DNA from 3 places in the Huintestinicola butyrica genome. Region 2 is predicted to be linked to each of the others. Evidence: a T-box and tRNA genes for the amino acid it is inferred to sense, from the RefSeq annotation. Region 2 holds a T-box; the other regions hold tRNA genes.
The links. The T-box of region 2 lies ahead of OCV68_RS08205 (valine--tRNA ligase). A T-box ahead of a tRNA ligase gene usually reads a tRNA of that ligase, here a tRNA-Val.
Positions count from the first base shown of each region.

Region 1: it encodes a tRNA-Val, which carries the amino acid that the T-box ahead of OCV68_RS08205 (valine--tRNA ligase) is inferred to sense. The anticodon was not compared.
Region 3: it encodes a tRNA-Val, which carries the amino acid that the T-box ahead of OCV68_RS08205 (valine--tRNA ligase) is inferred to sense. The anticodon was not compared.

Region 1 covers NZ_JAOQKB010000010.1:77,382-85,586, reverse strand. The annotation lists gene OCV68_RS10915 (DUF4125 family protein) at 1-480, shown strand, start outside; gene OCV68_RS10910 (Ig-like domain-containing protein) at 523-1,332, opposite strand; gene OCV68_RS10905 (DUF4363 family protein) at 1,443-1,820, opposite strand; gene OCV68_RS10900 (DUF421 domain-containing protein) at 1,807-2,517, opposite strand; gene OCV68_RS10895 (carboxymuconolactone decarboxylase family protein) at 3,377-3,667, opposite strand; gene OCV68_RS10890 (MerR family transcriptional regulator) at 3,813-4,262, shown strand; gene OCV68_RS10885 (S1 RNA-binding domain-containing protein) at 4,337-4,795, opposite strand; gene OCV68_RS10880 (FtsB family cell division protein) at 4,864-5,226, opposite strand; gene yabQ (spore cortex biosynthesis protein YabQ) at 5,253-5,792, opposite strand; gene OCV68_RS10870 (YabP/YqfC family sporulation protein) at 5,789-6,118, opposite strand; tRNA gene OCV68_RS10865 (tRNA-Cys) at 6,152-6,225, opposite strand; tRNA gene OCV68_RS10860 (tRNA-Gly) at 6,304-6,379, opposite strand; tRNA gene OCV68_RS10855 (tRNA-Asp) at 6,384-6,460, opposite strand; tRNA gene OCV68_RS10850 (tRNA-Val) at 6,464-6,539, opposite strand; gene OCV68_RS10845 (V-type ATP synthase subunit D) at 6,769-7,449, opposite strand; gene OCV68_RS10840 (V-type ATP synthase subunit B) at 7,491-8,205, opposite strand, start outside.
Region 2 covers NZ_JAOQKB010000006.1:84,802-93,006, reverse strand. The annotation lists gene abc-f (ribosomal protection-like ABC-F family protein) at 1-716, opposite strand, end outside; gene OCV68_RS08220 (HAD family hydrolase) at 1,121-1,810, shown strand; gene argS (arginine--tRNA ligase) at 1,910-3,658, shown strand; gene OCV68_RS08210 (MATE family efflux transporter) at 3,998-5,380, shown strand; T-box leader at 5,433-5,645, shown strand; gene OCV68_RS08205 (valine--tRNA ligase) at 5,708-8,205, shown strand, end outside.
Region 3 covers NZ_JAOQKB010000005.1:183,919-192,123, forward strand. The annotation lists gene OCV68_RS07665 (diaminopimelate dehydrogenase) at 1-423, opposite strand, end outside; gene OCV68_RS07670 (D-alanyl-D-alanine carboxypeptidase family protein) at 670-1,788, opposite strand; tRNA gene OCV68_RS07675 (tRNA-Gly) at 1,865-1,940, opposite strand; tRNA gene OCV68_RS07680 (tRNA-Phe) at 1,945-2,020, opposite strand; tRNA gene OCV68_RS07685 (tRNA-Asp) at 2,025-2,101, opposite strand; tRNA gene OCV68_RS07690 (tRNA-Val) at 2,146-2,221, opposite strand; gene OCV68_RS07695 (alpha/beta hydrolase) at 2,472-3,311, opposite strand; gene OCV68_RS07700 (serine hydrolase domain-containing protein) at 3,322-4,488, opposite strand; gene OCV68_RS07705 (FUSC family protein) at 4,702-5,217, shown strand; gene OCV68_RS07710 (hypothetical protein) at 5,328-5,654, opposite strand; gene OCV68_RS07715 (phosphoglycerate dehydrogenase) at 5,704-6,864, opposite strand; gene serC (3-phosphoserine/phosphohydroxythreonine transaminase) at 6,882-7,961, opposite strand.

The sequences.
Region 1 (8,205 bases), on a different contig from region 2:
CAGTATTATTGCTGGGAGCTGCCCATGCTCTGCTCGCTGTATGAGGATTTCAAGGCAGCCAAAGCAGACGACCGCAACCCCATAACCGAAAAATACGGCTATATGATGGAGACCACCGCCCCCGCCCGCTTTGCTGAGATACGCTCCTCTCTCCCCGAGATACCGCAGCAGAAAAAGGAGCTGTGCTCCGCTATCTGCCAGATACAAACAGGCATGATGGAGGAATTTGCCGCCAATTATCCCAAGCTTGCAGGCAGAGCAAGAACAATACACACCTATGAGGACACACCCTGGCTCACATCTTATGAAACATATCTCCGTGGGGAGCTTTATACCTATTCGGATATCACATTGAAGCTTTACGGCAGCTTTATCGCCCGCCTCTGTACAGAGGGGAAAAATCTTGCCTATATAATAATGGAGCAGTCAGTTAAGATGTACGGCTATGAGAGCCTTGACCAAGCGGAAGAACACGCATAAAAATAAGTGGTTGCCACATTTTGCGGCAACCACTTTATCTTTTTATGAAACAGTTACCTTAACAGTAACGCTGACGGACTTATCATGAGTCGAGGTAATGGTGATGTAACAGCTGCCTGACTTGTGTGCAGTCATTTTGCCGTTATCATCAATGGAAACTATATCAGGATTGGAAGACTTGTATGTTACCTCCCTGAAAGTGGTGTTGATAGGCTTGAAGCTGAATGTTATGTTGGCTGTGGTGTGGTAAGCCAGAGGTATCTCCTTTTTGATAACGGTCAACTCTGTAGGATATATCTCTTCCTTGTCCGAAGTATCGGCCGTATCTTTCTTTGCAGGCTTCTTGACTACCTTGCCGTCCTTGTTGAACTTCACTTTCTCGCCGTCAATGCTGACAGTCCTGCTCACCGCACGCTTGCCGCTGGTGCAGTAATAATAGGTCTCGCCATCGCTCTCCTGCCAGCCTGTGAGCATAACGCCCTCATTGTCAAAGAAGTAATAGCAGCCGCCTATCTTGTTAACGCCTGTAACAGCAGCGCCGTTCTTGCCGAAATAATATTTGCCGGACTTGGCTTTGAGCCAACCCTTTTTCATAACTCCGTCACTGCCGAAGTAATATTTCTTGCCTGACTTTGTTTTCAGCCAGCCTGTTTTCATAATGCCCTTGCTGTTGAAATAATAAGTCTCACCGTCAATTTCTTCCATGCCCGTAACAGCCTTGCCGTTATCCACGTACATTTTACCATTGTCGGTGTCCTTCCATTCGCCTGCAAAGCAGGTGCCTGCCATTGAGAGAGTAATGAGAGCGGCAGCACATATAGCCGAATACCGCTTCATACCACTGTTTTTCATAGAAAAATCATTCCTTTCAAAATCGCATACAGTCATATAGTTTTTAAATATTATACAATAAATCAAGGAAGATGTCAACAGACAGAACACATTTAATGTCGTATGATATGCTACAGAATGTTGTACCAGCTGGGAAATTCCTCCTCATATATCTGGTCTATCTGATGATATATCGCCTGGATCTCCGCAATAAGCTCGTCATTTTCGTTGGAGATGAACGGAGTTACCTTTGCAATGGAAATGTTCAGGTTTGCCAGCGCATCATCATGGATTATCATGGTAACTTTCCGCTCGTAGCTGTGCCAAAAGTCGTTAAGCTCGTTTGACAACGCCAGCGCACCCTCAACGTCTCCGCTTTCATATACCTGCTGTATCTTTTCAATCCGACCTTTCAGCAGATCATTCTGATTGTCCAGTATAAAAAGCGATGTTACCGAGTAAATTATTATCAGCACAATAAGCGTGACCGCTATTTTAACCCTTTTCAATTATCTTATCCCCCCTGCATTCAGTGGAAAGCTCCTTTTTGATAATGCGGTACTTTGCCGCAGTTTCCGCCGTCATCATGAAAATGTCGGTGGGGTCAACGCTGTTTTCCGACAATATCTTGTCAAGCCACTGCCTGCCAAGCCCCAGCCTTTTAAGCGACGAGTCCATGACCACACCGTCCTGCACCACCACCGCAGGCGGGTCGGGGGAGCTGTTTTTTATATCCATATCCTCGTTGGTAACAGGGCGGTTCTTGAATTTGGGGTAAACGCTCACCTTGCCCGTAGTCTCCACCACAGCAAACTGGACCTGTTCAATGTCAAAAATACCCTGAGAACGTACCGCTTCCATCAGGTCGTCAGTGGTAAATCTCAGATTGAAAAGCTTCTGCTGATCTACCTTTCCGTCACTGACAATAACAACAGGCTCGCCTGATATAACGCTTCTGAGGCGTTTGGACTTCATCGTCACCCATGACATGAGCACATCAAGGCATACAAGTGTCAGCACAGGCAGCAGACCCGTCACCAGAGGAATGCTCAGATCCTCCACAGGCAGAGTGGCGATGTTGGAGATAAGTATGGTAATAGCCAGCTCCGAGGGCTGAAGCTCTCCTATCTGGCGTTTCCCCATGAGGCGCACCGCAAATATCAGTACGCAGTACAAGATCACCGCACGAATAAATACAACTGTCAAGAACGCACGTCCTTTCATCTTTAATGATATTTATTCTGTGCGGATTTTTGGCAAATATGCAAAGGGACTGCTGCGCAGCAAATAGAAAAAAGCAATCCAAAAAACCAAAAGTAAGACGCACAAATATGAGAACCTTTGCAAATAAGCACAAGGCAAAGGGTTTAGGTCAAGCCTTTTTCCCGAAAGGCTTGCGGGTGTCCAGAGGGCAGAGCCATCTGGTCGCTGTCCGCAGACAGCGAAATCTTTTTGTTTGCGGTATAAATGATTGACCTGATAGCCGACAAATATAAAAGTTCTAAAAGCCGCCTGCACCGAAAATTTGAAAACTTGCTAATAAGCAAAACATCTCAAATTGGCTAAAAGCTTTTTTATGCAGGCGGCTTGAAACTGAGAGCAATTTCGCAGAAATTGCGTTTCAGTTTCCGCCGTAAGGCGCAGGTACGGACAAATCTGCTTTTCATTTTTATAAAGTCCGTACCATGCAAAGGAGACACCACCAGGTGGGAAGTATTAACCAAAGGTTAATTAAACTAAAGCAAGGGCAAAAAACGGCATTCCCCTTCCCCCTGATGGTTTCTCCGTGGCTTTGTAAAAGGCAAGCACTCATCTCTTCCTTACACCCTATTCCCTACCGTTTTTTATCCCCCTACATTTTGCTTGCCGACGGAGACCGAACCCCGTTCATTTATTTGCACTCTTTTCTATAGCTATGTTTACAAGCTTGAGCTTCACTCCGTTCTTTTATCTGCTGTTCGTTTTGTTTGGTTCTGCGGTGTGGATTGGTTATATTATCCGCCTATCTCCCATAAACAAATCGAGCCGACAGCATATGCCGTCGGCTCGTGATATTACCTTTAAATTATTCTGCGTAAACTTCCTTTGCCATGTTGAAAGCCGCCCATGCTTTGGGCCAGCCTGCGTAAAATGCGGCGTGGGTAAGGATCTCAGCCATTTCCTCGGCTGTAACCCCGTTCTTTTTCGCATTTTCCAGATGATAGCGGAATGAGCTGTCCGTAAGTCCCTGGGACATAAGTGCCACAACGGTCACAATACTGCGGTCACGGAGTGAAAGCTGCTCCTCACGGCTCCATACCTCTCCGAAAAGCACATCATCGTTAAGCTCCGCAAACTTGGGAGCAAATTCGCCCAGTGCATTTCTTCCTGCTGTCTGCTTTACAATAATAATTACCTCCTGTTGACACGGAAAAGTTTTTGTGATATGCTTAAATTATAAACCTTAAAGCTGACTTTAAGTCAATAGTTATTTTTTATAAATTTTATGAACGGGTGATAATATGAGCTATACTGTAGGAGAAGCTGCCAGAAGGCTGAACGTAGCCCCCTCAACTCTGAGATATTACGACAAAGAGGGTCTGCTCCCAGCCGTCAGCAGAACAGAGGGCGGCATAAGAATGTTCACCGCCGCCGATATGGAGACCCTTTCCATGATAGGCTGCCTGAAAAAAGCAGGAATGTCCATCAAGGACATAAAGCAGTTTATGGACTGGTGCCACCGGGGCGACAGCACCATTTCCCTGCGCAAGGAGCTTATCAAAAAGCAGCGCCGTGCCGTTGAGGAGCAGATACGCCAGCTGAACGAGACCCTTGACGTTCTTGACTACAAGCAGTGGTACTACGAGACCGCCGAAAAAGCAGGCACCTGCAAGATACACGACAACCTTTCCGAGGAGGACATTCCCGAAAAGTTTCGCTGCGGAAGAAAAAAGGTCAAGGGCACTGCATAATATTATTTCATCTGCGACCGGTTTGCACAAAAAAGCCGCATTTCTTATAGCAAGAAATGCGGCTTGAAATTCTATCAGCCTCTGCGGCGGGAAGTATTCCTGCGCTTGTTATCAATATTTTTCTTTATATCGCCCATGCGCTCATCGGAGCTTGCCTTGAACTTGTTGAGCATATCCTCAAAAGCGGACTCGGGAGTCTGCGGCTCCTTGGGAGCGAACTTGTCCTGCCTGGGTCTCCTGTCACCGCCCTGACGGTTTCCGCCGTCGGGTCTGCCTCTGAATTCCTTCTTAGGCTGAGGAGGAAGAGCCTTTTTGATAGATAAAGATATTTTTCCGTCCTCGGAAACTGCGAGAACCTTTACCTTTACCTGCTGTCCCTCGGTCAGATGATCTCTAATCTCATTTACAAAGGTATTCGCCACCTCGGAGATGTGAACCATTCCCGTAACACCGGGTTCAAGCTCCACAAAAGCTCCGAACTTGGTAATGCCTGTAACCTTGCCCTCATAAATTTTTCCTACATCCGGCTGCATAAACTAAAATATACCCTTCCTTATTTTTTGGCTTGCGCCAGTTTATGAAAAAGCGGAAAACCGCCTTATCAGTTTCGAGTAGTGTCGTAGAATCTGCGTTCGTCGGGATAAGCATACCCCAGCTTTTCCATAGCGATACGCTCCATATAGGTACGTTCATCGTCCTCATTGAGAATACTTTCATAGCTTGCATTCTCAGCCTCAAGAGCCTCTGCCTGAGCCTTCAGGACTTCAAGCTCCTGCTGCTTTTCGCTCAGCTCCACCTTGTCGCCGATGATCGAAACAACGCAGGCACCTATAAGAACAATAAAAACGGGAACAGCGATTATGCTTGCAAGTGCATTGCTTCTGCCCTGCTTTTTGCGGTAAGCCTTTCTGACAGCAGCCATAGCCGCTTTTTTCTCCTTGCTGTCTTTACCTTTTGCGGACATATTCCCACCGTCCTTTCCTGACGCTTCTACTTCATCTTAGCTGATTTATTATACAACATTTCAGGTATATTTTTCAAGTGTTTTTTATAATTTTTAGATTTTGCCCTGATTTTTTTGGCGTTTGATACAAATTTGGAGTTCATTTTTGTTAACATTTTTTGCCTAAAAAATACAAACGGTTTAGCGGCAAATAAATATACTTTGTGTAAAAAGCCATATATGCCGCCGAAAAGCCACCTGAGGAACCCCATTATCACCGTACCTGCCGTCAGGATATATATTACCGCCCCCAGCAGCGCACCAAGCCAGTAAAACGCCCTTATCTCTCCCCTGGCGAACAGCAGGGAAAATATGTACAGCCCCAGCCCGCATATTATCATATAAAGGGCGTCGCACACAGCGGTAAGCGCCGTGCTGCGCATAGGGGGAAGCATCACACGCAGGGCACGGAACACGTCCCACAGCACCCCGAATGTCACGCCTGCCAGCACCGACAGCAGAAAAAGCTCCGTCTGCTCGCTTACTGTGAAAAACGCCTCAGGCTCAATTTTTGTAAGCAGCATCATTTAAGCAGCCTGCCCACAAACCCCAGAGGGCCTTTCACCTGGCTGTCGCCGTAGATAACAGCGTTTATCTCCCCCTCGATGACCATATCCCCCGTTTCCACCGAAAGAAGTCCCACTCTGAGATCCTTGCCCTTTACCGTAAGCTCGCCCATGCAGGTATATAGCAGAACGGAGTTCTCGTTGAATTTATCCGTATCGGTCACGCCTGTGACGGTCAGTCTGCTTCTGTTTTCAAGCTTCAGGGAATGTTCGTTTTTTTCCATGCCTATCAGCTCCATACTCATGATAATACTTAATACTATGAGCAGAAATATAAAAATAGACATAAAAAAAATCTCCGAACTATTGTTCGGAGATCCTGGAGGCGCCACCCGGATTCGGACCGGGGGTCAAGGAGTTGCAGTCCTTTGCCTTACCACTTGGCTATAGCGCCGTGGATGTTTTTCTCTGCAATCGGAAGAAGCACATGTGCCGACTTTTGCCGACACAACCAAAATGTACAGAGAAAAAATGGAGCGGATTACGAGGCTCGAACTCGCTACCTCCACCTTGGCAAGGTGGCGCTCTACCAGATGAGCTAAATCCGCATAATGGCGACCTGGATGGGACTCGAACCCACGACCTCCGCCGTGACAGGGCGGCGTTCTAACCAACTGAACTACCAGGCCATGTGGTGGGAACAATAGGGCTCGAACCTATGACCCTCTGCTTGTAAGGCAGATGCTCTCCCAGCTGAGCTATGCTCCCACATTTTTCAGGCTTTTGAGATTTCGTTTTGTGTATCTCTCCAACCGACTTTTATATTATACACTAATACTTTGGATTTGTCAAGTGTTTTTTCAAAATTTCCAAAAAAATTTTTGAAAGCCCGCAAATGGCTCTGTTACGCAGTTCATGGTATATTATATACGCTTATACTCAAAAAAATTCCGCATCGGAGAAAAATTTTTCTTTCGATGCGGAGATTTAATAAAAGTTACTTTACAAACTCAGACACATCGGGAACAGTGAACTTTTCCGCAGGAACTGCCCTGCCCTTGTACTTCTTCCGCTCCTTCTGGTTCTTGATGACCTTCTGCCTTGAAAACTCTTCTCTCTCCTTTTCCTCCAGGCTGTTCTCAATGAACTTAGCCGTGGTCTCATATCGGGGGATAACGATGTTTTTCAGGGCGTTTGCTCTGGTCTGGGTCTTTTTTATGGCATTTGCAAGGCGGAACACGCTGTTATCCACCTCTGCAAGCATGGCGGTCATCTGCTTTACACGTCCGAATGAGATGTACGCCACATCTACATTGCCGTCTGTATTCTCAAAGCCGTATGGTATGGAGCTGTCAGGCGGGTCAAGTGTTACCTTAGGCAGCTCGCAGCCCATAACGCTTCTGTAGGTTACGTTTACGCTTTTCTCCACAGGCATACCCTCAGCAACACGGCTGATAAGTCCCATGGTGATATTGGCCTTCTGAAGCGCATTATAAGCGTCCTTGTAGGTCTCGGAAATGGAAGATCTCAGTGCCTTTGCGGCATCTACCATCATCATAAGCTCTCTGATAAGAACGTTGCGCTTTCTGTCCAGCAGCTCATAGCCTACCTTCGCCAGCGACAGCGATTTTTTTACATTAAGCAGATTTCCTTTGGTAGGAAAAACCTGATCGGCCAATTATCCCGCCTCCGTTTCCTTTCTTATAATAATCGAAGCTGTTATTCTTCAAACTGAGCCGCAGCATCGGGATCGTACTTCTGATCCAGAAGCTTTTCATCAACACGATCAAGAGCGGAACGGGGCAGAGTTGAAAGCAGCGCCCAGCCCATGTCAAGAGTCTCGTCAATGGAACGGTTCTCATCAAACCTCTGGTTCAGGAAGTGCTTTTCAAAAAGGCGGCCGAATCGCAGATAAGCCTTATCCAGCGATGAAAGCTCGTCCTCACCGATAACGGAAGCCAGTGAACGTGCATCCTGCACCTTTGCATATGCCGCAAAGAGCTGGTTTGCGCAGTCGGAGTGGTCTCCTCTGGTATAGCCCTCGCCGATACCGTCCTTCATAAGTCTTGAAAGGCTGGGAAGTACGGATACGGGAGGATAAATGCCGTTCTGGTCAAGGCTTCTGTCCAGAACTATCTGACCCTCGGTGATATAACCTGTAAGGTCGGGGATAGGGTGAGTGATATCATCGTTGGGCATTGTAAGAATGGGTATCTGTGTAACAGAGCCTTCGGAGCCTTCAACAACGCCTGCTCTCTCATAAAGGGAAGCAAGGTCGGAGTACAGATATCCGGGGTAGCCCTTTCTTCCGGGGATCTCGCCCTTGGAGGAGGAGAACTCACGCAGAGCCTCGGCATAGCTCGTCATATCCGTAAGGATAACCAGAATGTGCATATTCTTCTCGAATGCCAGATATTCGGCAGCGGTAAGCGCA
Region 2 (8,205 bases):
CTGTCCGACCACTCAGCCTTTTCGGCAGCGGTCTTTTCAAGGCGCTTTATCTCGCTTTTAAGCTTCTCATTCTCCGCAAGCTCAAAAGCATCTCTGCGCTCCTTGTTTTCCAGCCATACGGAGAAATTGCCCTTTGTTATCTCAATATCCGCATGGTTTATGGCAAGGATATGGTCAACACAGCTGTCCATGAACGTGCGGTCGTGAGACACAAGTATAAATCCTTTCTTGCTGTTGAGATATCGGCTGAGCAGCTCTCTTCCGTGCATATCCAGATGATTTGTAGGCTCATCAATGAGCAGAAAGCTGTTCTCCCGCAGGAACATTGCCGCAAGCTGCAGCTTTGTCTGCTCTCCGAATGAAAGGGTCGAGTAGGGGCGGTATAGGACTTCCTCATCAATTTCGAGAAGATTCATTTCACGGACAAGCTCCCAGTAAACGTAATCAGGACATATCCCGCCGATAACATCTATTGCATCAGCCGATCTGTCGCTGACTTCATAAGGGAAATACTCAAAATCAACATCAGCGGAAATGCTGCCGCTGTACTCAAATTTACTCTGAAGAAGATTCAAAAATGTAGTTTTTCCCCGACCGTTGCGTCCCGTGAAGCCAAGCTTCCAGTCGGTATCAATGCGAAAACTTACGTGTTCAAAGATGTTGTCATAGCTGCCCTCATAGGCAAAAGTAAGGTCTGTGATATTTATAACTGACATAATATGCGCCTCCGATGCAAAAAAATAAGCCGCAGGAAAGCTCATCTCCTGCGGCAGTTACACCGAATAAGGCGCATAGGGACACAATGCACCGTATCAATATAAAAGTCGGGAATATGCACATCTTTCCTGCAATGGCGCACTGAAACTAACGCATATAAAATGCGCTTTAAAAATTTTCATATGCACCTTAAAATTCAGCAGGAAACAGTACGCATCTTCCCAACTCCAATTCTTGTTGATATTTGCAGTTCAAACTGTTACAGCTTTGACTGCAAGTGTATTATAGCACCCGAAACTCACGTTGTCAAGAGCTTTCTTTAAATATTTTTCGTTGACATCACAAAAAAGCAATGATATAATCAAAACAGCGCAACACAAAAATAATGATTGTGAGGAAAGCTATGCAAGCTGTATTTATTGATATTGACAACACTCTGCTTGATTTTGAGGAATACGTGAAGCAGTCCATGAAAACGGGCTTTGAGCATTTTGGATTAAAACCTTACAAACCGTATATGTATGACATCTTTACCACTGAAAATAACAAGCTCTGGCGCATGATAGAAAAGGGCACCATCACATTTCCCCAGCTTGAACAGATAAGGTGGAACAACATTTTTCATTCCCTTGGGATAGAATTTGACGGAGAGACTTTTGAAAAGTATTTCCGCCATGCTCTTAACGAAAGCGCCATACCTGTTGCGGGGGCATATGAGCTGCTGGAATATCTGCACGGAAAGTACATACTTTGTGCGGCAAGCAACGGGCCTTATGACCAGCAGCTGCACCGCCTTGAACTGGCAGGCATGAAGAAGTTTTTCAGCTATTTCTTTATATCCGAGCAGATAGGTGCATCAAAGCCGTCTGAGGAATTTTTTGCCCGCTCTTTTGAGATACTGAACGATGGACGTGAAAAGCCTATTATGCCAGGCGAAACCATAATAATCGGCGACTCCATGTCCTCCGATATGGCGGGTGGAAAGGCCTTTGGCATGAAGACATGTTATTTTTCCAACGGAAAGGCTGCGGCTGACAATATCGGTGTGGATCATATTGTGGGCAGACTGAAAACAGTGGAGGATTTTTTGTAAGGCGAAAACAAGCCCAAATGCTTGCATCTTACTTGACATATCATAAAGTATATGGTAAAATCAAGCTATATATGATTTGTACAAAGGATGGATATATAAATGCAGACTATTACCAAGGCTCTTACAGATATCGTTACCGCTGCATTCGTTAAATGCGGCTATCCCGAGGCTTCGGGCGTTGTTACTCCCTCTGACCGTCTTGACCTGTGCCAGTTCCAGTGCAACGGTGCTTTTGCGGCTGCAAAGGCTTACAGAAAGTCTCCCATTGCCATCGCTTCCGAGGTTGCGGAAGTCCTCAGCAGCGAGGAGATCTTTGCCAAGGCGGAAGCCGTAAAGCCCGGATTCCTGAACCTTACCCTCAGCGACGAATATATGCTCTCCCTTGCGGCAGGCATTGACAGCGATAAATTCTGCGGCGTTCCTCAGGCTGACAAGCAGGAAAAGATCGTTATCGACTACGGCGGACCCAACGTTGCAAAGCCCCTGCACATCGGTCATCTCCGCTCGGCTATCATCGGCGAATCCCTGAAAAGACTTGCCCGTGCCTGCGGCTGCACCGTTTACAGCGATGTTCATCTGGGCGACTGGGGTCTTCAGATAGGTCTGGTAATCGCAGAGCTTTCCGAAAGATATCCCGACTGGAAGTGCTTCTCCGAGGACTTCAAGGAGTCTGACGGCGTTCCTCCCCTTTCCGCTGAGCTTCTCTGCGAGGTATATCCCTTTGCCAGCAAGAAGAGCAAGGAAGACGATGATTTCAAAGCAAAGGCTCACACTGCCACCTTTGAGCTTCAGAGCGGCAGAGCAGGCTATATCGCACTCTGGAAAGAGATACTCCGTGTTTCTATCGCCGACCTGAAAAGCAACTATGAAAAGCTGGGCGTTGATTTTGATTACTGGTACGGCGAGAGTGACGCTGACAAATACATTCCCGAGCTTATGAAGATACTGGAGGACAAGCACCTCTCCCGTGAAAGCGATGGCGCACTTGTTGTTGACGTCGCAAAGCAGGACGACAAGGCTCCCATGCCTCCCGTTATCGTCCGCAAGTCCGATAATTCCAGTATTTACGCCACAACCGACCTTGCAACCATTATTCAGAGAAACAAAGACTTTGCCCCCGACAAGATCTGGTACGTTGTTGATAACCGTCAGGAGCTTCACTTTACTCAGGTGTTCCGCTGCGCACGCCTTGCACAGCTTGTACCCGACAGCACTGAGCTTGAATTCCTCGGCTTCGGCACCATGAACGGCAGCGACGGCAAGCCCTACAAGACCCGTGACGGCGGAGTTATGAGACTTTCCGACCTTATCGAGACCGTTACCAACGCTTCCCTTGAACGTCTGAAGGATTCTGCTCTTGTTGCAGGCGAGGACAGAGAGGCATACGCAAGAAAGATAGGCATGGCAGCCATCAAGTTCGGCGACCTTATCAACCACCGTTCCAAGGACTATGTTTTTGACCTTGACAAGTTCATGTCCACCGACGGAAAGACAGGCGTATATCTTCTCTACACCGTTTCAAGAATAAACTCGATCATGAAAAAGGCTGAGGGCATCACTCCCCGTCTCACAGGCGTTTACAGCGAAGCAGAGCGCAGCCTTATCCTGAAAATGATAATGACAGGCGATGTTATCGAGCACGCCATGAACGAAAAGGCTCCCAACTACATCTGCGAGAACGCATATCAGCTGGCAGTGGCTTTCTCCTCATTCTATCACGAGAACCACATCATCAGCGAGCCTGACGAGAACAAGCGTTCAAGCTGGCTTGCTCTTGCAGCCCTTACCAGAAAGATGATAGTAAAGCACCTTGATATCCTGGGTATCGAGCCTGTTGAAAATATGTGATTGTGCATAATGCAGCTCAAAAAACTCAGGCCGGCAAATAAATTTGTACAAAAGTCGCTTTGACATCACAAACGCAAAAGAGTATAATTATTAAATAAGATGTGCAGCTAAAGAACGTAAGTCCGATCTTACTTCTTTAGCTGCACTTTTTTTAGAACCTGTCTTCATAAGAAATGTGTGCGGATTTTCGAGCATAATTTTGTTGCAGAGTAGGCAAAAATCCGCAGGCGGGCTTTCGCCCGGCAAGGATTTTTAACGCAGTCTGCGGCAAAATTTGCCGAAAAGACGTGCGCATATGCTTGTGAAGACGGGTTCTTATTTATTCTAAGGAGTGTATTTATGGAACAGGTCAGAAAAACGGACAAAATGAAAGAAATGCCCGTAAATAAGCTTATGCTTGCAATGGGAATACCAATAGTTTTGTCTATGATATTGCAGGCAGTTTATAACATAGTTGACAGCGCATTTGTATCCAACATGGCAGAGTACGGCGAGGACGCACTCAATGCGCTTACCCTTGCTTTTCCCATGCAGATGCTTATGGTGGCAGTTTCTATCGGAACAGGCGTGGGCGTCAATGCGCTCGTCTCAAAATGCCTTGGCATGGGCGAAAAGGAAAAGGCAGGCAAGGCTGCGGGAAATGCGGTTTTTCTTGGCATCGTAATATCTCTGATGTTTATCATCTTCGGTCTGTTTGGAACGAATATCTACATTTCCAGCCAGACAAGCGACCCGCTCATATCGGAAATGGCAAACGAGTATCTTGGCATATGCTGCGTGTTCTCATTCGGCATAATATTTTTCTCAGTTTTTGAAAAGCTTCTGCAGGCAGGCGGACACTCGGGCTTTTCGACCATTGCACAGATAATAGGCGCTGTGGCGAATATTATCCTTGACCCTATTCTTATATACGGACTTCTGGGTTTCCCCGAAATGGGCGTAAAGGGTGCGGCATATGCAACCGTTATCGGTCAGATACTTTCATTTGTAACAGGACTTATCTTCCACCTGAAATTCAACGTGAACGTAAAAATAAAGCTCAGCTGCATAAAGCCGTCAGGAAAAACTATCGGCGAGATCTATGCCATAGGTCTGCCTGCCATAATAGCTCAGGCGCTCATGTCAGTAATGACCTACGGACTGAACCTTGTGCTTGGCGGCATAAGCACCGCAATGGTAACGGCATACGGACTTTACTACAAGATACAGCAGGTAATGCTTTTCGTGGCTTTCGGCATACGTGATGCCATAACCCCAATCGTTTCCTACAGCTACGGCATGGGCAGCAAACAGCGCATAATCAGCGGAATAAAATGCGGTCATCTTTACACCGCAATAATGATGCTTGTCGGACTTGCGGCAGCAGAGATATTTGCAGCACCGTTTTCGGCTGTGTTCGGACTTTCGGGAGAAACATCGGAGCTTTGCATAAGCGCCATGAGGATAGTTTCCCTGAGCTTTTTGTTTGCAGGTGCAAACATAGCCTTTCAGGGTATCTTTCAGGCACTGGGAGGCGGAATAGAATCGCTGATAGTCTCCGTTTGCAGGCAGCTTGTGTTCATATTCCCATTTGCATGGATATTTGCGGCAATAGCAAAAATCTCCCCCGAGCTTTGCTATACGGTATGGTTCACATTCCCCATTGCCGAGATACTTTCTGCCGTGATATCGGTGATACTTTTCAAAAGGCTTTACAATAAAAAGATAAAGACAATGGAATAAAGAGAAAAAATCCCTTGACAAATCCCCTGCCCCATGCTATAATTTTCATTAAGCAAATGCTGTGATGAGGAGGAGTATGCCTATCTCCCGCATTCAGAGAAAAGACGGTCGGTGCAAGTCTTTATGCGGTGTATGCAGAAGTAGCCTCGGAGCTTCGCAGGTGAACTTTTAAAGTAGTCTGCGGCGGATATTCCCCGTTACGGAATAATGAGTGCGCTGTGACCCAGCGAATTCAGGTGGTACCACGGATATCTCCGTCCTGAAGCCAATAATCGGCTTCGGGGCGTTTTTTTATGCCGAAATGCCGATACGAAAGGAAAGAAGAAAATGAAAAAAGAACTGTCAAAGGTTTATGACCCTAAGGAATTTGAAGACAGGATCTACAAATTCTGGATGGACAACGGCTGCTTCCGTGCAGAAGTTGATTCAAAGAAAAAGCCCTATACTATCGTTATTCCCCCTCCAAACATAACAGGTCAGCTCCACATGGGACATGCCCTTGATGAAACTCTCCAGGATATCCTTATCCGCTGGAAGAGAATGTCAGGCTACAGCGCTCTGTGGCTCCCCGGAACAGACCACGCCGCTATCGCTACCGAGGCAAAGATAGTTGCCGCTATGCGTGAAGAAGGCATCACCAAGGAAGATCTCGGCAGAGAGGGCTTCATGGAGCGTGCTTGGAAGTGGAAGGAAAAGTACGGCGGACGCATAGTTGAGCAGCTCAAAAAGCTCGGCTCCTCCTGCGACTGGTCAAGAGAGCGCTTCACCATGGACGAGGGCTGTTCCAAGGCTGTAAAGGAAGTTTTCGTAAAATACTACGAAAAGGGTCTTATCTACAGAGGCGAGAGAATAGTAAACTGGTGCCCCCACTGCAAGACCACCCTTTCAGATGCGGAAGTTACCTACGAGGATCAGGCCGGCCATTTCTGGCACCTGAGATATCCTCTCAAGGACGGCAGCGGATATGTTGAGCTTGCTACCACCCGTCCCGAAACTCTGCTGGGCGATACCGCAGTTGCAGTAAACCCCAACGATGACCGTTACAAGGATATTGTCGGCAAGACACTTATCCTCCCTCTGGTAGGAAGAGAGATCCCAGTTGTTGCCGATGACTATGTTGACATGGAATTCGGTACAGGCGTTGTTAAGATAACCCCTGCCCATGACCCCAACGACTTTGAGGTGGGCAAGCGCCACGATCTGCCTATCATCAATGTTATGACCGATGATGCAAAGATAATCGCAGATTATCCCGACTATGCGGGCATGGACAGATACGAGGCAAGAAAGAAGATAGTTGAGGACCTTGACAAGGGCGGCTTCCTTGTAAGAGTTGAGGATCACGAGCACAATGTTGGAACCTGCTACCGCTGCGGCACTACTGTTGAGCCTAAGGTATCAACTCAGTGGTTCGTTAAGATGAAGCCTCTTGCACAGCCTGCTATCGACGCTGTAAAGAATGGCGAGACAAAGTTCGTTCCAGAGCGTTTTGACAAAATATATTATCACTGGCTTGAAAATATCCGTGACTGGTGCATCTCCCGTCAGATATGGTGGGGTCATCAGATACCCGCATTCTACTGCGACGACTGCGGCGAGATGGTCGTTACAAAGGAAAGCTCCGCAGTTTGCCCCAAGTGCGGCAAGCCTATGAGACAGGATCCCGACACTCTGGACACATGGTTCTCCTCCGCACTGTGGCCTTTCTCCACACTGGGTTGGCCCGACAACACTGAAGACCTTAAGTATTTCTATCCCACAAACACACTGGTAACAGGCTATGATATCATCTTCTTCTGGGTAATCAGAATGATGTTCAGCGGCATTGAGAATATGGGCAAGGCTCCTTTCAATACCGTTCTTATCCACGGTCTGGTAAGAGACTCTCAGGGCAGAAAGATGTCCAAGTCTCTGGGCAACGGCATCGACCCTCTGGAGGTCATCGACCAGTACGGCGCAGACGCTCTCCGCTTTATGCTTGCAACAGGCAATGCTCCCGGAAATGATATGCGCTACATCGAGGACAAGGTAAAGGCTTCCAGAAACTTTGCAAACAAGCTGTGGAACGCTTCCAGATTTATCATGATGAACCTGCCCGATGACTTCCAGCTCACAGGTCTCCCCGAAAATCTTGCAATGGAGGATAAGTGGGTAATAAGCAAGTTCAACACCCTTGCCAAGGAAGTAAACCAGAACCTCGAAGCATTTGAGCTGGGCGTTGCGTGTCAGAAGCTTTACGACTTTATCTGGGACGTTTACTGCGACTGGTACATTGAGCTGACAAAGCCCCGTATCCAGGCAGGCGGCGACAGCGCAGCTGCTGCTCAGACAGTTCTCGTTTGGGTAATGAAGGGAATGCTCAAGCTACTGCACCCCTTTATGCCTTTTATCACTGAGGAAATATGGTCTGCTATCGACGACAGCGACGTTCCCGTAATGCTTTCCGATTATCCCGTATTTGACGAAAAGCTGGTATTCACCGCTGAGGAAGAGGCTTTCGAGAAGATAATCGACGCTATCAAGGCAGTAAGAAACCGCCGTTCCGAAATGAACGTAGTTCCTTCTGTAAAGGCAAAGCTTTACATCGAAACTGCCGACGCAGATATCTTCAAGTCGGGCATCATCTTCTTTGAGAAGCTGGCTTCCGCTTCCTCTGTTGAGATAGGCGCAAGCTTTGATATTCCCGACTCCGTAACAGCCGTAACCCATTCCGCAAGAATTTTCATTCCCCTTGATGACCTTGTTGACAAGGAGAAGGAGCTTGCAAGACTTGCCAAGGAAAAGGCAGCTGTTCAGAAGGATATCGACTTCTCTCAGGGCAAGCT
Region 3 (8,205 bases), on a different contig from region 2:
TCCCTCGGGAAGAACTGCGTTGCCGTACATTCTCATAAGAGAGAACAGTCCCGGATCCCAACCAACGGAGATAACACCGATCTTGCCGGACTCCTTAGCAGCCTTGTCAACATCTGCGAAATGCTCGGGGATCCTTGCGTGAGTATCGAAGCTGTCAACTACATTGAAATACTTTACATACTCAGGGGTCTGGGCGGGAAGGTCATTTGCGCTTCCTCCGCAGAGGATAAGAACGTCGATCTCGTCCTTGTGAGCTGCTGCATCGTTTACGGAATAAACGGGAACGCCCTCTGTCATTATCTTTACAGAAGCGGGATCACGGCGTGTAAAAACTGCCTTGAGGCACATATCTTTGTTCTGACGGATAGAGAACTCAACGCCTCTTCCAAGGTTGCCGTAGCCTAAAATACCGACACGGATCATAAATATCAATCTCCCTATAAAATAATAATATTCATTAACGCAGAAAAGCAAAATGACCGACCTGCGGACGTCCCTGCCGCCCATATGCAAGCCGACTGTTATTTTCCTGCAAAGCAATGCACAAATTTATAATAACAAAAAAATCCGCAAAAGTCAATACCCTCCGAACAAATTAAGTCAGAAAATATAAACCCACGCGGACTTTTTTATTTATTTTAATGCAAGTAAGCAGCTTATGCAGTTGCATCATTCGCTGTATTTTGAATCTATTCCCAGATATTCTTCCAGCGTAAGGCCGCTGTCATAGACCTTTTTGGCAGTCTCCTTACCAAGGTATCTGATATGCCAAGGCTCATACATATAGCCCGTTACATCCTCGCCGTCCTCGGGATATCTGATGATGAAGCCATATTCCCAGCAGTGTGCCTTGACCCACACATACTCGTCGGTATCGGCAAAGGAGATGTCAATGGTGTTCATATCAAAGGCAAGCCCTGTCTGATGCTCGGAATGGCCCGGGCGGGCGGAATAGCGGTCTGCCTCTGCCTTACCGCTGCGCTGTACATATCTGTCGTAAAGCCCCGACTGATATTCATAGGAGCGAAAGCCCGATGATACGTATATGTTCAGCCCCTCCTTTGTGGCTGCGGCCTGCATATCGTCAAAAGCCGCCTGAGCCTCGGGGTCAACGCCCGGGTTATAGTCCGCAGGGAGAGCGTAGGTCTTGTTTGCAATGAGAATACCGCCTATGTATGTAAGTCCCGGAGCCGCCTTGACAGTCACGTTCACTTTTGCTGTAACGTTGGGGCTGGCAGCGGAAGCCACGGTGACAACGCACGTACCCTCGCCCACAGCGGTGATATTTCCAAGCCCATCTACCTTTGCAATGCTTTCATCGGAGCTTGTCCATATCTCGGATTTATCGGGAGCGCTTTCGGGTGACATGGTAACAATGGGCATCTTGTGTTCGCCCTGAGAAAGCGTCACATCGTAAAACGTAAGCTCAATGCCTGTGACAGTGCCCGTGCTTTCTGCCTGAGCGTCCTCATAAACCGCCTCGGTTGTCGTAGTTTCAGCTGCTGAGGTCTCTTCTGCCGAATTTTCAGCAGCCGCAGGTGCTTCGGTCTGTACCTCCTCCGCAGCAGTTGTTTCGCTTTCGGACACTGCCTCCGATGTTTCAAGCTCGGTTTCCGATGTTATTTCTTCCGAAACAATTTCAGACGAAACAGCAGTGGTGACATCGACAGATGCGTCAGTATCCTCGGTCACGGCAGAGGTCTCCGCCATTACGGGTATATTTTCTTCCACCTGAGTGCAGGCGGTAAGCATAAGAACAGCAGCCAGCGCCGCCGCAAATCTTTTCATATAGCTTCCTCCGATATACATTATAATAGTATAAAAGGATAAAAAAAAACGCCGAGACTATTGTCTCGACGAATCGTGGAGCGGATTACGAGGCTCGAACTCGCTACCTCCACCTTGGCAAGGTGGCGCTCTACCAGATGAGCTAAATCCGCAATATGGTGCCTCCGGACGGAATCGAACCATCGACACGGGGATTTTCAGTCCCCTGCTCTACCGACTGAGCTACAGAGGCAAAATGGCGACCTGGATGGGACTCGAACCCACGACCTCCGCCGTGACAGGGCGGCGTTCTAACCAACTGAACTACCAGGCCGAATATTGTGCGGAATTGTTTTTGCGAACAATTCCGCATCATTTTGGTGGGAACAATAGGGCTCGAACCTATGACCCTCTGCTTGTAAGGCAGATGCTCTCCCAGCTGAGCTATGCTCCCATTCGCCCGATATTGTTGGGCTTCCGCTTGTCTTTTGAGAACCGCTGTCCTCAACCGACTTGTTTATTCTACTACATTCAGCAGGAAAAGTCAAGGGGTTTTTCAAAAAAAATTTCAGTTTGTGACATTTGCTGACAGATATGCTGTTTTGCACATATACGGTTAGATATTATGCACATCAAAATCAGCACTTTTTTAAAATATCCGCAGCAGAGATCCCGCTGCGGATATAAAATGCCGAAAAATATTTTTACAGACTTTCACCGAAACCAAATTTATTTCCAAGCCATGTTTTTACAAGCTCTATCCACACAACACACTCACGCTGAATGCCATATCCGCCCTTGTCTTGGGTGAACTCATTGGCAAGCGCCAGCCCATGTCCCCCGTCGGGAAAAATGTGCAGCTCGCAGTTTACGCCCTTTTCTTTCAGCGCCATGGCAAAAAGCATGGAATTTTCCGAGGGAACCACATTGTCCGTAAAGGTGTGCCAGATAAAGGCAGGGGGAGTGTTCTCCGTCACCTGCTTTTCAAGGGACATTTTTTCAAGCATCTCCTTATTCTCGCCATATGGTACCCCCAGCAGTGCCTCAAAGGAGCCACGGTGAGCATACACGCCCGAGGATATAACAGGGTAGCACAGTATCATTCCCGCAGGCCTAAGCTCCTGTGCTGTAAGCCCCACAGAGCGGCATATAAAGTCCTCGCCGCTGAAAATGCCGTAGCTTGCCGCCAGATGACCTCCAGCAGAGCCGCCCATAATGATGATCTTGTCCGTCAGAACGTTCCACCTGTCCGCATTTTCACGGATTATCTTCCATGCCTGAGCGATCTCCAGCAGCTGTGTGGGATATACCGCAGGCTTTACCGAATATGTAAGCACCGCCGCATGATAGCCCATAGCGGTGAACTGGAGCGCCAGAGGCTCCCCCTCCTTGTGGGACACAAATTCATATCCTCCGCCCGGGCAGATGAACACCATAGGTCTCCTGCTGTACTCAAAATATTCCGAGCTGTCAACGATATATGTGCGCAGGGTGGCATTATCCCCCGAGCCCTCTGCTTTTATCTTAAAACTCTCAATTATCATAGCTTCTCCTTTAAGCAAGACTGCTCATTACAATATTTTTTATCTTTCTCACCAGCACGCCCGATCTGCCCACGCCTGCCTGCTGTGTGCCGAAAAGCAGCGTGATGCCATGGGCAGGCTCATTTGAAAAGAACGTGCCGAGCCAGCCGTCCCAGCCGTATTCTCCCTTGGTTGAAAACAGCGATGTCATGCTCTCGTCGTCGCATACACGCATAAGATTACCGTATGTATAGCCTGTCATCCAGCCCCAGCCCTCTGCCAGCTGATGCTTCCGGTGGGGTGCCAGACCTCCGTGAGTGAGGAATCTCACCGCCGCCTGCGGCATTATGCGGGTACCGTTATATTCTCCGCCGTTCATAAGCATTTGGGCAAACTTGGCATAATCATCAAGGGTGGAGCACAGACCCGCTCCGCCTGACTGGAACGCTGGGATGTTATCCCTCTCATACGCAAGACCAAGATGATTTGTTTTCATCTCATACAGACCGTTTTCCGAATAGTCATACACCTTTGCAAGACGTGAGGATTTTTCCGCAGGCACATAAAAATCCGTGTCATTCATGCCCAGCGGCTCGAAAAAGCGCTTTTTGAGGAAATCACGGAATGACATTCCGCTGACCCTTTCCACAAGCGCACCCAGAATATCGGCGGAAGCGCCGTACATGAACCGCTCCCCCGGCTCAAAGCAAAGGTCAACGTGGGACATCATCTCCGCAAACTCCCGGGTAGTCACAGGCGAGTCGGAGCGCAGCCGCTGTTCTACTGTCCGGAACACCGTTCCGCTTTGTCTGCCGCCCTCAGTGGCTCCGTCAGGGTATGGGATACCCGAGGTCATGTTCAGCAGGTCACGGACTGTGATGTGATTTTTCGCCCCACGCCTTTCGCCGTCGGCGTTCACATATGAGCAGGCAAATTCGGGCATATAGTCCGACAGCCACGCTCCCATGTCTATCTTCCCCTCGGAGGCCAGCAGCACCACCGCTGCGGCAGTTATCGGCTTTGTCTGGGAATACAGTCGGAAGATAGTATCACGCTCAACAGGCAGGCTGTTTTCAATGTCCCTCATACCGTACTGGCAATACACCTCCCTGCCGTTATGCAGCACAAGCACATTTGCGCCTGATACGTCGCCGTTTTCAACAGCAATTTTCAAAGTTTCGTTTATCTGAGATATCATTTTGCACCTCTCACGGGCTGACCCGTGCCTTATTTTTACTTTACCTGTATTTTAGCACATATCCCTCCTCTTTGCAAGACAATTTGACAGCATAAAACCGCCTGCGTCAACACACTGTAAACAAAAAAACTGTATTTTATCCTTGCAACCTTGGTGATTGTGTGATATAATTATTTGAATAGGGGAATTTCATTACACGAAAGGATCATCAGAATGAACAACGATTTTTATTCCGAGCAGCTTGTGGCAAAAAAGTCAGGCGGCTCCGAAACAGCCAAGAAAATACTCATAGGCGTGCTTACCGCTCTTGTGGCAGCCTTTCTTTTCCTTATAATTATTTTCCCGCTGAGCCTGCTGCTGGTGGGTCTGGTGTTTTACGGCGGATATTATCTTATGACAGGCATCGACACCGAGTATGAATATATCCTCACCAACGGCGACCTTGATATCGACAAGATAACAGGCAAGCGCAAAAGAAAGCGTCTGCTCAGCACAAAGATAGGCGACTTCACCGCCTTCGGCAAGCTGGAGGAAGCTCCCGAGGCAGCCGACAAGGTAACTACCGTCCTTGTTACCGACGGCACAAACGAGGGCGCATATTACGCCGATTTCAGGCACCAGAGCGCAGGAAATGTCCGCCTTATCTTCACTCCCAACGAAAAGACCATGGAGGGCGTAAAGATGTTCCTCCCCAGACAGCTCAAAGCTGAAATGATAAGAAAGAAGTAAGCGAATAAATACTCATTGTATATATTTAATCAGATATATACAATGAGTATTTTTATATGCTATGAAAAAGCCGCCTCAAACGAGACGGCTTTTGATTTTATAGGGTTTTATCAAAGAATTTTGATGTCGCCGATAAGGGGCAGGGGCTTATCGCTTGCCTGGCACGCATTAACAAGGTTAATGATAGCAAAAACAAATACAACAAGACTGATGATACCCGAGATATACTTTATAATGGGTATGTAATTAAGGATCGAGCAGGCAACAGAGCAGCCGAAAATAATCAGCGACTGATTTGCACGGAACTTGAGATATTCGGAATTTTTCTGGCTCTCAACTACCAGAGGAAGGAAGAACAGAAATGGGAAAACCGACATAAGAATACCCATACCCTTGTTTGCGTTTGCGTCTTCCTGGCTGAAATTGTAATTTGCCATTTTTTTACCCCTTTCGTGATAACAATGAAGTTTTATTCCAAAGTAAGAGTTACTTGATAACTCTTACTTTGATTACGTTCTCTGCAGCGGAAAGCTTTGCAGCGATGTCCTCGCTGATGTTGCCTGCTGCGTCAATGAGTGTGTATGCGTAATCCTTCTTGGAAGCATTTATCATGTTGTCGATGTTGATGGAAGCCTTTCCGAGGATAGTTGTGATCTCGGAAATAACAGCGGGAACATTCTTATGCAGAACGCAGATCTTTGTGCCTGCGGCATTCATCTCTGCATTGGGGAAGTTTACGGAATTTCTGATGTTTCCGTTCTCAATGTAGTCGATAAGCTCGGAAGCAGCCATAACTGCGCAGTTGTCCTCGGACTCGGGAGTGGAAGCGCCCAGGTGAGGAACGCAGATAACGTTCTTTACGCCGATAAGCTCATCGGAGGGGAAGTCAGTGATGTAGCAAGCGATCTTGCCGCTTTCAACAGCAGCCAGAACAGCAGCGGTATCAGCCAGCTCGCCTCTTGCGAAGTTGAGTATTCTTACGCCGTCCTTCATAACAGCGATGGACTTTTCACAGATAGTGCCCTTGGTATCAGCATTGTAAGGAACGTGGATAGTGATATAGTCGGAAGCAGCATAGAGGTCGTTAACATCGGTAACGGTCTTTACGCCGGGCTTAAGGGAAAGCGCAGCCTTTACGGAGAGGAAAGGATCGTAGCCGATCACCTTCATGCCAAGGCTCATTGCAGCATTTGCGACCAGAACGCCGATAGCGCCCAGACCGATAACGCCCAGAGTCTTTCCGCTGATCTCGGGACCTGCGAAGTTGGACTTGCCCTTTTCTACCTTCTTGCCGATATCTTCCTGACCCTTGAGGGTGGATACCCAGTCAATAGCGTCAGTTACCTTTCTGGAGGAAAGGAGGAGACCTGCGATAACAAGCTCCTTAACAGCGTTTGCATTGGCACCGGGAGTGTTGAAAACAACGATGCCCTCTTCTGCGCAGCGGTCAACGGGAATGTTGTTTACGCCTGCGCCTGCTCTTGCGATAGCGAGAAGCTTATTGCCGAACTGCATATCGTGCATAGCTGCGGAACGTACCATGATAGCGTCGGGATTTTCCACAGCATCGGCAACTGTATATTTTGCCTTGTCAAATGCGTCTGTGCCGCACTTGGCGATCTTATTGAGTGTAAGAATATCGTACATGGTAAAAGAACCTCCGATCAGGAATTTTCTTCTTCAAACTTCTTCATGAATTCAACCAGCTTTACGCAGCCCTCCATAGGCATTGCGTTGTAAACGGAAGCTCTCATGCCGCCGACGGTTCTGTGACCCTTCAGGTTGATAAAGCCGGCCTTCTTAGCCTCTGCAACGAATTTTGCATCAAGCTCGTCATTGCCTGTAACGAAAGGAATGTTCATAAGAGAACGATCCTTGCCGTGAACGGTAGCCTTGAACATCTTGGAGCTGTCGAGGAAATCATAGATAACAGCAGCCTTCTTCTCGTTGAGAGCCTTCATAGCCTCAAGACCGCCCTGCTCCTTTACCCACTTGAGTACCAGACCAAGGATATAGATGGAGTATGTAGGAGGTGTGTTGTACATAGAACCATTGTCTGCGTGGGTCTTGTAGTTGAGCATTGTAGGAGTGATATCCTTTGCATTGCCGATAAGATCCTCACGGATAATAACAACGGTAAGACCGGCAGGGCCCATATTCTTCTGTGCGCCTGCGTAGATCATAGCGAACTTGCTTACGTCAACAGGTTCGGAAAGAATGCAGGAAGACATATCAGCTACCAGAGGAACGCTTACATCGGGGATCTCAGCCCACTTTGTACCGTAAATGGTGTTGTTGAAGCAGATGTGGAAATAGTCAGCGTCTGCTCTGCACTCGTTCTTGTCGATCTCGGGGATATAAGAGAAGGTCTTATCCTTTGAGGAAGCAACAGCCTTGCAGTCGCCGTAGCGGGAAGCTTCCTGGAATGCCTTTGTAGCCCACTGACCTGTGAGAACGAAATCAGCCTTGCCGGACTTGTTCATAAGGTTGAGGGGGATCATTGCAAACTGTGTGGAAGCGCCGCCCTGAAGGAAAAGCACCTTGTAGTTATCGGGAATGGACATGATCTCTCTGAGGAGAGCCTCAGTCTCGTCGATTATTGCCTGATACTCCTTTGAACGGTGGGACATCTCCATAACGGATTCGCCTGTTCCGTTGTAATCAAGCATTTCAGCAGCAGCTGTGCTGAGTACCTTTTCGGGCAGCATTGCGGGACCTGCCGAGAAGTTGTAAACTCTGGACATTGTAAATTCTTCCTTTCATTGAAAAGCCCTGATACGGCATAGCCGCACATCAAGGTCATTATTAGATGACATAAAAAAATATACTATTCAATATTATAACATTGACGGCAATAAAAGTCAAGGAAAAAAGTTCCGTGACCTACCATAATGACATTTTAAAGCTTTGAAGTGCGGATATATACCGCACACAAAGGTCAGTCTCGGCGCCATTTGTTGTGCAACATCAACAAAGAGCATATCTCAA